One region of the Paenarthrobacter sp. NPDC057355 genome, then DNA from elsewhere that is predicted to be linked to it. Evidence: riboswitches for the same ligand, from Rfam matches in the RefSeq annotation. Region 1 holds a riboswitch; the other holds the start of a gene.
The links. Region 1 has a riboswitch for cyclic di-AMP ahead of ACFUOZ_RS17055 (hypothetical protein). Riboswitches for the same ligand answer to the same signal wherever they lie in the genome.
Positions count from the first base shown of each region.

Region 2: it holds a riboswitch for cyclic di-AMP, as region 1 does, so the genes downstream of both, ACFUOZ_RS07020 (C40 family peptidase) here and ACFUOZ_RS17055 (hypothetical protein) in region 1, are expected to answer to the same signal.

Region 1 is NZ_JBHVAL010000017.1:80,397-85,346, forward strand. It holds gene ACFUOZ_RS17055 (hypothetical protein) at 81-1,364, opposite strand; cyclic di-AMP (ydaO/yuaA leader) riboswitch at 1,368-1,517, opposite strand; gene ACFUOZ_RS17060 (ATP-dependent DNA ligase) at 1,770-2,828, shown strand; gene ACFUOZ_RS17065 (DUF6480 family protein) at 2,838-3,101, opposite strand; gene ACFUOZ_RS17070 (alpha/beta fold hydrolase) at 3,217-3,996, opposite strand; gene ACFUOZ_RS17075 (maleylpyruvate isomerase family mycothiol-dependent enzyme) at 4,044-4,706, opposite strand; gene ACFUOZ_RS17080 (hypothetical protein) at 4,724-4,950, opposite strand, start outside.
Region 2 is NZ_JBHVAL010000004.1:73,097-78,046, forward strand. It holds gene ACFUOZ_RS07010 (metal-dependent transcriptional regulator) at 1-240, shown strand, start outside; cyclic di-AMP (ydaO/yuaA leader) riboswitch at 434-674, shown strand; gene ACFUOZ_RS07015 (M23 family metallopeptidase) at 679-1,515, shown strand; cyclic di-AMP (ydaO/yuaA leader) riboswitch at 1,640-1,822, shown strand; gene ACFUOZ_RS07020 (C40 family peptidase) at 1,827-2,558, shown strand; gene ACFUOZ_RS07025 (NlpC/P60 family protein) at 2,650-3,423, shown strand; gene ACFUOZ_RS07030 (HNH endonuclease) at 3,641-4,141, shown strand; gene ACFUOZ_RS07035 (NTP transferase domain-containing protein) at 4,184-4,950, shown strand, end outside.

The DNA.
Region 1 (4,950 bases):
TCGGAAAGTGGACGTGCGGCTGCTGCTGCAGTACCGGCCGTGCCATCCCGTGTGGACTGTGGTGCGGGGCAAACGGATGCTCACTGCAGCACATCCCGGGCAGCGCCAAGGAGTGATTCCAAGGTGGACGCCTGCGGCTTCGGCGTGTTCGGGTTGCCGGTGGGCCGTGGCTTGGAGGTCTCCGTCGGTGTGGGCGTAGGTGTCGGAGTTGGAGTGGTGGTCGGCGTCGGAGTTGTGGTGGGTGTCGGCGTGGCCGGAGGTGTGGTGATCGTGTCCGACGGTACGTCGCTGGGAGCCGGCGCGGGCTGGGCCGGAGCCGTTCCGGGCGCAGGCGTCGAGGTCATGGGCGGTGCAGCAGCCGGGGCTGCCGCCGAAGGTACCCAGACCGGAGCGGCCAAGGAAACCTGGGGTGAAGGGACCGACGACGGCGAGACCGCCGCAGGTGCCTCCGGAACCGTTGCCGGCTGGCCGGCTTCGGACGAGGCTGAACCCGATGACGACGGTGAGGAAGCCGTGGTGTATGACGTCCGTGGTGCCGGTGCGGCGGAGCCCGATTGGCGGTCTGCGTTGCTGCCGCCAGCCTCCTGGGTAGGGGATTCCTGCCCGAAGAACGGCAGGTGCAGTGCCTGGCCAACGGACCCCGCCGTCAGTGCCAGACCCAGCGCACCGGCGACAACCGCCATGCGCGTGCTCATGTGCTTCACCGACGCAGCTTTCCGCAGAACCGCCTGCGGTTCGCGGCCGAACGCCGACGCAGCGCCCAGGCTTGCAGCGGTACGAGGAGCTGGGGTCTTGGCTGATGCCGCGGCAGTCACCACGGGAATGGCCGCTGTTGCTGGTTCGGCCGGTTCGGGAGCGTCCTGGGCGTTCTTAGTGGCCGGAGCGTCCTGCTGCGGGAGGGCGGACTGCACAGTATCCGCGGACACTCTATCCGCGGACCGGGGCCTGTCTGACGGACTTGAAGTGTCATCGGGCCGGGCAACGTCTTCCTGCCGGACGATCGGGATGGCGGACGTCGGCGGACCCGGCGTGGTGGACTCAGGAGCTGCGGCCCGGGCGGCTTCGACCACGGGAATTGCCGCGGTCGCCGGTTCCTGGAGCTCGGATTTCCTTGCCGGGGGTTCGGCTGGCTCAATGACGGCACGGGCTGCCAGTTCCCGCTCAGCGGCCCTGGCGGCAGCGCGCGTGACAAGTACTGGTGCGGCTGGTGCCTCGGCTGTGGGAACCGCCGTGGTGGCGGGTTCCGGCGTCGTGCTTTCTGTTCCGGTGGCCTGTCCGCTGGGTTGGGCCCGACGGCGTCCGGTTGGCTTGGTGCGCTCGCGGTCCAATTGCGCGCGGCGCGCGTTATCCATGGTTGGGGACATGGTTGTGCCTCTCAACGCCTGCGAGGTTAGCTGTCGGGTTCGGACGAGGCCGTCCGGCCGCGCGTTGCGGCTTCACCCCAAGGGCTCGTGGAGAAACAAGCCCGGGAAACTGTGGGTCCCCCGTCTCTGCCGCGGGTCTGGCGGATCCTGGATTGCGGCAGAGCCCGGCGTCAATCCAGAAGCGGCCCAGCGGAGATTCGGGTCGCCCTACGACCGTACAGGAGCCGGAAAGTAAAGTCACATTAATGTAACGGGCGGAACGTCCGCGCGCTTCGAGAGGGTTCTACCGCTTAGGCTTCGGGGCTGGCGCCGGGGCGGGGAACGCCTAGCACTGCCGGCAACACGACCAAGATGTCCATCCGCCAACACTAGCCTTGGGCACGTACTGGCCGGTAGACATGAGCTATGGACCTACCAGTGATGCCGCCCGTCTCGCCCATGCTCGCCAAGTCCGTCCCGAACATCCCCGACGTTGGCCATTACGAGCCCAAATGGGATGGGTTCCGGACCATCGTTTTCAAGGACGGCGACGAGATCATCCTGGGCAGCCGCAACGAAAAGCCCATGACGCGCTACTTCCCGGAGCTCGTTGAAGCGCTGAAGAAGAACCTTCCGGACAAGTGCGTGGTGGACGGCGAGATCATCCTGATCCAGGGCAACAGGCTTGAGTTCGAGGTGCTGCAGCAGAGGATCCACCCCGCGGACAGCCGGGTTCGGATGCTCGCCGAGAAGACGCCGGCGTCCCTTGTGGCGTTCGATCTCCTTGCCCTTGGCGACGAGGACCTGACCGGCCGGCCCTTCGCCGAGCGGCGGGCGGCCTTGGAGAAAGCCCTCGCCGACGCCAAGCCGCCCGTGTACGTGACGCCCGCCGTGACGGACCTTGAGCGGGCCAAGGAATGGTTCGTGCAGCTTGAAGGAGCAGGACTCGACGGCGTGCTGTCCAAACCGCTCGACGGCATCTACCAGCCGAACAAGCGGGTGATGTTCAAGACCAAGCATGAGCGGACAGCCGACTGCGTGGTGGCAGGATTCCGCTGGCATAAGACCGCGAAAGTTGTGGGGTCGATGCTGCTGGGGCTCTACGACGACTCAGGCCGGCTTCATCACGTCGGCGTCGTGGCGTCATTCCCCATGGCAAAGCGGGAGGCGTTGGTGGCTGAGCTTGAGCCCTATCAGGTGGAGTTTGCCGACCATCCCTGGGGTGAGTGGGCCAACCAGGAAGCCGGCGGATCCAGGATGCCCGGCGCCCAGAGCCGGTGGAGTGCAGGTAAGGACTTCTCCTTTGTTCCGCTCCGCCCTGAGTTGGTGATCGAGGTGGCATACGACTACATGGAGGGCGACCGGTTCCGCCACACGACGCAATTCCGTCGGTGGCGGCCGGACCGGACCCCGGAAAGCTGCACTTACTCGCAGCTGGAGGAGCCTGTGGAATACGACCTGGGGGAGATACTGAGCCTCCCGTAGGTGCCGGTACTACTCCTCGTGCCCTTGGTCGCTGCTCATGCTGCCTTCCGCGGGCGGGGTTTCGCCCGGGGGTACGCCTCCACCGGGCTCGAGACCCGTGATGTTTCCGTCCAAGGGATCCGGGTTGGCTGAGGCCGCGGGATCGTCGTCCTCGTCCTGGCGCATGTCGGGGTCCTCGTGGATGCTGTCCGCGTCCGCGGTGGTGTCGATGGGTCCGGTTGCGCCGCTCACGCCGAAGGTCCGGGGATCGTCTTCCGGGTCATAGCTGGTCATGGTGAACCCTTTCGTCAGTAAGGTGAACCAGTTTGTAAGTAAACTTACTAATCCGCTTGCCCCGCCAGCCTAGCGTGATCCGGCTGCACCCAACAAGAGGCGGCCGGGACAGTCCTCAGCGGTGCTGCGTTGTGGCGTTGACGAAGCTGCGGATGGCGTCCGCCACTGCCTTGGGCCGCATGTGCTGGGCTACGTGTCCCACCCCGGGAATCTCTACCAACCGCCCCTGCGCCACGGCCCGCGAAAGCCGGAGCGACCACTCGGGTCCGGCAACCTGGTCGCGGCTTCCGCGGAGAATCAGGACCGGAGCCTGTATCCGGGAGAGCCGTTCCTCCGTTGGGTACTTCATCATCACGGGCAGCTCGGTGAAGTACCAGCGCGGCCCGCAGCGGAGGTAGTCGGTGAATACGATCCAGTTGGAGGAGGGGCTTTCGCGGAGTATCCCGTCCAGGGTCAAGGCAATCGACTGGCGCATGACGTTCTTGTGCCTGGAGTCGACAACGGGGCCCATCAGCACAACGTGCCGTGCATTCGCCGGACGGTGCAGGGCGGCCTCAATAGCGAACTGCACACCCATGGAATGACCTACCAGAATGTAGGAGTCGACCCCGCGCGATGCCAGAGCTTCAGCAATGAATGCGCCGTAGTCCTCCACTTGGAGTTGCCGCTCCGGCCTCGGAGTCCCCGCAAAGCCGGGCAAGTCCAAGGAATACGTAGGCGCGCCCGCGGCCAGCACAGCGTGCAACCGCGCGAGATACCTGTGCGAGACGCCAATGCCGTGGATCAGGACGTAGGCGGGGGACCCTTCAGGGCCGGAGCCTGGCGCAGGCGTTCCCTCCTTCCAGAGGATCCGTCCGGTCAGGCCCAGGACCTCGACGTCGGCGGACAGCAGCATGGTCGATTTCTGCCCGGCCGATTCATCCTCAGCCGTTTCCCTTCCCGTCACTGGGCGCTCCGCTGCAGGAATACCGGGGCCCCGGGACCGTTCAGTTCGGTTTCAGCGACGGGTCGCCCGGACACTGCGAGCAACAACGCGATTGCGGGTCCTTCCACCGCTGGACCGCTGCCGTGATCGAAAGCCGTGTCTGTTGCAACCAGGCGCCATCCGGCCGCGATCTCCTTGCCGCCACCCATCTTCGTGGTGGTGCGGAGCTGGTAGCCCAAAGCAGTGGCAACGTGTGGAGCCGGGTAGTTGCGGTGGATTCCCAGTGGACGGCGAATGTCTTCTCCGTGGAGGAAGGCCTCAACCAATCGGGTGGCCAATCCCGCAGGCGGCCCTGACGTGCGTGACAGCACACCGCGGAAGCGGCGAAGGGTCATCTCCGGCTCCCGGGTTTTTTCACGTTCAACGCCCACGGCATTGTCGTGATCGAAGTCCATCCGGGCGGCAATCATGCGCCGCATGAACCCCGTTCGCGTGGTCTTGGCACTATCGACCATGTGCGCCAGGACGTCATGAATGTCCCAACCCGCGCACAGCGACGGCGTCTGCCATTGGAAGGGCTGAAGGGATTCCAGATCATGGATCAGGGCACGACGTTCCTCGTGCACCACGGGCCAAACAACGGAAGGAGAAGTTGAAGCCATACTGCTATTGAACCGCATGCCCGCCGGCGGCCGGACTAGTCCCGGGTCGCGTCGTCCGGTTCGTTGGGGCCGGCTGCCGGATGTGAAGCGTCCGGTGAGGCTGCCGCATCAGCGGCCTCCCGGCGTCGTGCGATTTTCGATTCGGTCCACATTGTCACCGCCACGAACACCGTGCACGCGAACATGAAGGTCGCCACAAAGTTCAATCCCATGGCCGAGCCCAAGGGTATGGCAAGGGCCAGCGCAGCCAAACCGGCCACGA
Region 2 (4,950 bases), on a different contig from region 1:
CTCCTCCAGGCCATGGACGGCTACGCTTCGGATTCCCGGGTGGTCATCACCCGGCTGGCGGAACCCATCCAGGTTGAGCCCGAGCTGCTGACCCAATTGGACGAAGGCGGCATCCGTCCCGGGGCCCCTGTTTCCCTTGAACGGGTTGGCGAGTACATCTCCGTCCGGGTGCCCGGCATTGAGGGCGCACTGGAACTTCCTCCGGAAGTTGCCGCGCACGTCTTCGTGTCACTGAACTGACCGGTCGCTTTCCAAGGCCGAACGCCTGGTGACAAACCTCACTTTTGGGCGGCCCGCGAGCGTGTGACCTGCACTTTTTGGGAAAGAGTGATAAGGGCCCATCGCTGCAGGCGCGTTTTCCGTTGATAACGAATTTATTACCAAGGGGCTTAATCCCCTATAGTTATCTACTAGCGCTGATACCAAAGCGTTACCTGATCCGGAGCCGAGCTCTGCCAGCGGATTGGGTGAACCACCACCACTGGCAGAGGCGGGGGAACCACAAGCGGCTGTCTAGAGAAGCAGCCTTGGGGTGAAGTCCGCAGCAGAAGTACCCACTAACGCAAGTCCCCTTTGGGATACCTGCGTGCCATGAGTGCTTCGTGCGGACCGGGTCTTTGAACTCTCTGACCCGAATCCGACAGCTAACTTCGCAGGCTTTTGAGAGAGGAACAGAGTTTGACATCGCAGAACGTCAGGGGCCGCCGTCGTGCGTCCGGCCCCGCTACTGAGCTGCGGCCAGCCCGCGTCGTATCGGAGATCCGGCCCCGCGACACCGACCGCCAGGTGCGCCGCCGTAAGAGCCCGTTGCGCCAGGTTGCCGACTTCGCCGCAGCCAGTGGCGTCGGGCAGAAGGCCGGAGTCGCGCTTGCCGCCACCGGACTTGCCCTGACTGTCGGCCTGCCGGCTACCAGCCCCGTATTGGCTACTTCGGAATCAGGCCAGACCGAGTCGGCTCTCGCAGTTGGCGGCCCCGTGGGCAGCCAACCTGAGGTTTCCGCGGCAGCATCAGCCAAAATCGACTTCAGCCGTGCGGCCGTTGCCACCGCGGCGGACCCCGACGGAAAGCTGAAGCAACTGCTCAGCGCCCAGTCTGTCGGCAGCATCCAGCGCGCCTCTTCCGCGGGCACCCTTGGCAGCCCCCTTGACTCCCTGGCCACGGCTTCGCCCTTCGGTTACCGGGTCAGCCCCCTGACCGGCGGAGCCGGCGACTTCCACCGCGGCCAGGACTTCGTGGCCCAGTGCGGTACGGCCGTGCATGCGGCGGCTGCGGGCAAAGTGACCTTTGCGGGATGGCACGAGTATGGCGGAGGCAATCGCGTCGTAGTGGACCACGGCAACGGCCTGGAGACCACGTACAACCATCTGTCTTCGTTCAGCGTGCAGGTGGGCCAGACGGTCAACCGTGGCGACACCGTAGCCCTCAGCGGCACAACGGGCGCTTCCACCGGCTGCCACCTCCACTTCGAGGTCCAGGTCAACGGCGAAGTCGTCGACCCCATGGGCTGGCTCTAAGCCACCTGATGGTCCTCTCTCGCATTGATGACACGTCTCGTGACCTGAATGTGACATTCGCTTTCAATTGTTATAACCTTCAGAGCGCATCGGCTTTTTAGGGGGCCGGTGCACTTGAGTGGATTGCCTAGCTCTGCCACCACTCGAGGTCCGTTCGCAAAAATCGTCTGGCAGGGGCGGGGGAACCACTTTTGGTCTTCGATTGAAGGCCTTGGGGTTAAGTCGCAAAGCTTCCCAGGAAGCAACGCGGCCGGATGACTCCCATCCGAATCCGACAGCTCACCTCGCAGGCATTGGGAGAGGCTACCTACGTGTCATCACGCACTACCCCTGCGCGCCACCGCGCTGAAACGGTTCGTTCGAACCCGTTGAACACCCTTTCGAAGGCTGTTTCATCCAACGCCGGTACCATGGGCCGCCAGGCCGCCGTTCTGGCAGCAGCCTCAGGCCTCGTCCTCACCGTCGGACTGCCGGCCAACGCCGCTGACACCGATGTCACCACATCGGAAGTTTCCAGCGCCCAGCAGCTGGCTGCCACCGCGGTGGTCACGGCAGAGCCCACAGCCACCGTTTCCTTCGAGAGCCCGGTCGTGGCAACCAAGGAAGCTCCCAAGGTCGTCCAGCGGGCAGCCCAGGTGACCGAGCGCACCGCCGATGACGCCACGGCCGTCACCGCCAAGTCCTTCGAAACCAAGGATTCTGCTGCAAGCGCGGCTGCATCAGGGCTTGCCGCCATCGCCTACACCGGAATCGGCTCCCCCTACGTGTGGGGCGGTACCACCCCCGCCGGCTGGGACTGCTCCGGCTTCACCCAGTGGGTCTACGCGCAGGCCGGCATCAGCATCCCCCGCGTGAACGCCTGGACGGCCATGAAGGCCACCAGCACCCCCCAGCCTGGTGACCTTGTCATGCAGAACGGCGGAGCCCACGTGGGCATCTACGTCGGCAACGGCATGATGATCAGCGCTTTGAACCCCGGCCAGGGCACCCTGCTGCATTCCGTGGCCTCCACGGGCACGTCCTCGTTCTTTACCCTCCGCTAAAACCCGATTCGGGGTTGGCTGGCGTACCCCTGCCGGTCGGCCCGCTACCCGCAGGTACCCCAACTGCCTGCGGATACGAAAGAGAAAAACAATGACCAGTGCAAACAAAGTTGCACGGCACCGCGCTGAGGCCCCCAAGACCAGCTCGCTTGCCGTGATCGCCAAGGCCGTAAGCGTCAACGCCGGTGGCGTCGGCCGTCAGGCAGCAGTCATCGCCGCAGCTTCAGGTTTGGTCCTGACCAGCGGTATCGCTGCCAACGCTGCTGAATCGAGCGTGGACCGCGAGTCCACGGCGACCACCGCCCTCGATGTCCAGTCGGTTGCCCAGGCTACGATCGCCGCGGACTCCACGGTCGCCATCTCTTATGAGCGCCCTGTTGTCACCACGGTGGAAGCTCCGGCTCCCGTGGTGGAGGAAGCTCCCGCGAAGGTTGAGGCCAAGGCGCCCAAGACCGCCACGGCTCCGGCTACCAACGCCACAGTTGCAGTCAACGCCGCAACCCCGGCACCTGCCGCTCCGGCAGCCTCCAGCGGGCTTGGCGCAGCCATTGCCGCTGCCGCCTACGCCCAGCTCGGCGTCACGCAGGATTGCACCATGCTGGTCACCAACTCGCTCGCTGCTGTTGGCATCCACTTCCACGACTGGCCCGCCGGCTACCTCTCCCTGGGCCGTACCGTCAGCGCAGCGGAAGCGCAACCCGGCGACCTCGCCTACTACGCCAACGGCGGTCTGGCCGGACAGGCACACATCGCTGTTTACGTTGGCAACGGCATGGCAGTCCACGGTGGATGGAACGGATCCACCACGGCACTGTTCAGCGTCAACGTCGGCTCCGGACCGGTATTCATCCGCGTCAACGGCTAGCCACAGACTCCCAGGAACACCCCGCAGGCAATTGCCGGCGGGGTGTTCTGCTTTAACCGCGCATGAATTTTTGCAGACACTGTGAGCGGATCGACAAATAAATTCGTTGATACGGCATATAAGTGCTTACCCTTGTGTTGTCGATCCACAGCCCGTACATGCAGAGGGCAGCCGGCCCTCGTGCCCCTGACGGGTGCGGCCGTGAAGAGGTACGTGCATGCGCACACTCGTTCTGAATGCTGGATATGAACCGCTGGCGGTTATTACCTTCCGCCGGGCGCTGGTCCTTGTGCTCACTGGGAAAGCTAGCGTTGTGGCCGAAGGCGACGAGCCTGTCGTCGGGCCACAGGAGATTCTCGGACGCCCCTCCGTGATCCTCCTGAACCGCTACATCCGTCCCAAGTACAACAGGATCACTGCCGTGAGCCGTCGCGGAGTTCTTCGCCGCGATGGCCATCGTTGCGCCTATTGCGGGAAAACAGCCCACACCATAGACCACGTCCACCCCAAATCCAGGGGCGGCGCGGATTCCTGGGAAAACCTGGTTGCGGCGTGCTTGAAATGCAATAACGCCAAGAGCGACCACACACTGGCTGAAATGGGATGGAAACTCCGTTTCAAACCCGGTGTGCCCCAGGGGACCATGTGGCAGATCAAAGAACTCGAGAAACCTGCGCCGGACTGGGACCCGTTCCTGCTTCCGGAATCCGCTGCCTGATCGATTTCTGCTGAGCTCCGGCCGCCCGGGTACTCTGGGCGGATGGAGTTCAACGCCGTGATTCTGGCGGGTGGCAGGGCCACCCGCCTCGGGGGCGTGCCCAAGCCATCGTTGAAGTACGACGGCGGCACCCTCCTTTCGCATGCCCTCGAGGCTGTGCGGGGTGCGGCGGCCGTGGTTGTGGTGGGACCTGATGCCAACGGTGAATCGCTGCCGGAATCGGTCCTTGTTGCGCGCGAGGAGCCGGCCTTTGCCGGCCCCGCGGCTGCGATTGCAGCAGGGTTGGCTGCCTTGGAGGAAGGCCCGGCCTCCAAATGGACTCTGGTTCTGGCCTGCGATATGCCCAAAGCCTCGGAGGGCCTAGGCAGGCTATGGGAGGCACTCGAGGCGAATCCCTCGGTTGAAGGGGCGATGGCGGTATCCGTTGACGGCCGCAAGCAGCCTTTGTTGGGGGTCTACAGCACCGCTGCCCTGGAACGGGAAGTGGACGCGGCGTCGCACGGTTCCGGGTTAAGCAACTCACCTGTGTTCAAGCTGCTTGCTAGGCTGAACCTGCTGGATGTTGGCGTCCCCGCAGGGTCTACCGATGACGTGGATACGTGGGAGGACGCCGCGGCCTTGGGTATTGACTACGATGTGGAGGCGGACGTGAAGAGCCAGGAAGAGACGCTCGAGGATTGGTGCCGCACTTTGCTGCAGGCCTTTGAGCTCGAGGGCGTGGAAGTGGACATTAATGAGGTGCTCGCTGTGGCAGGAGTGGCCGCGCACTCCGTGGTCCGCCCGGCTGCCCCGCTCACTACCTTCATTGC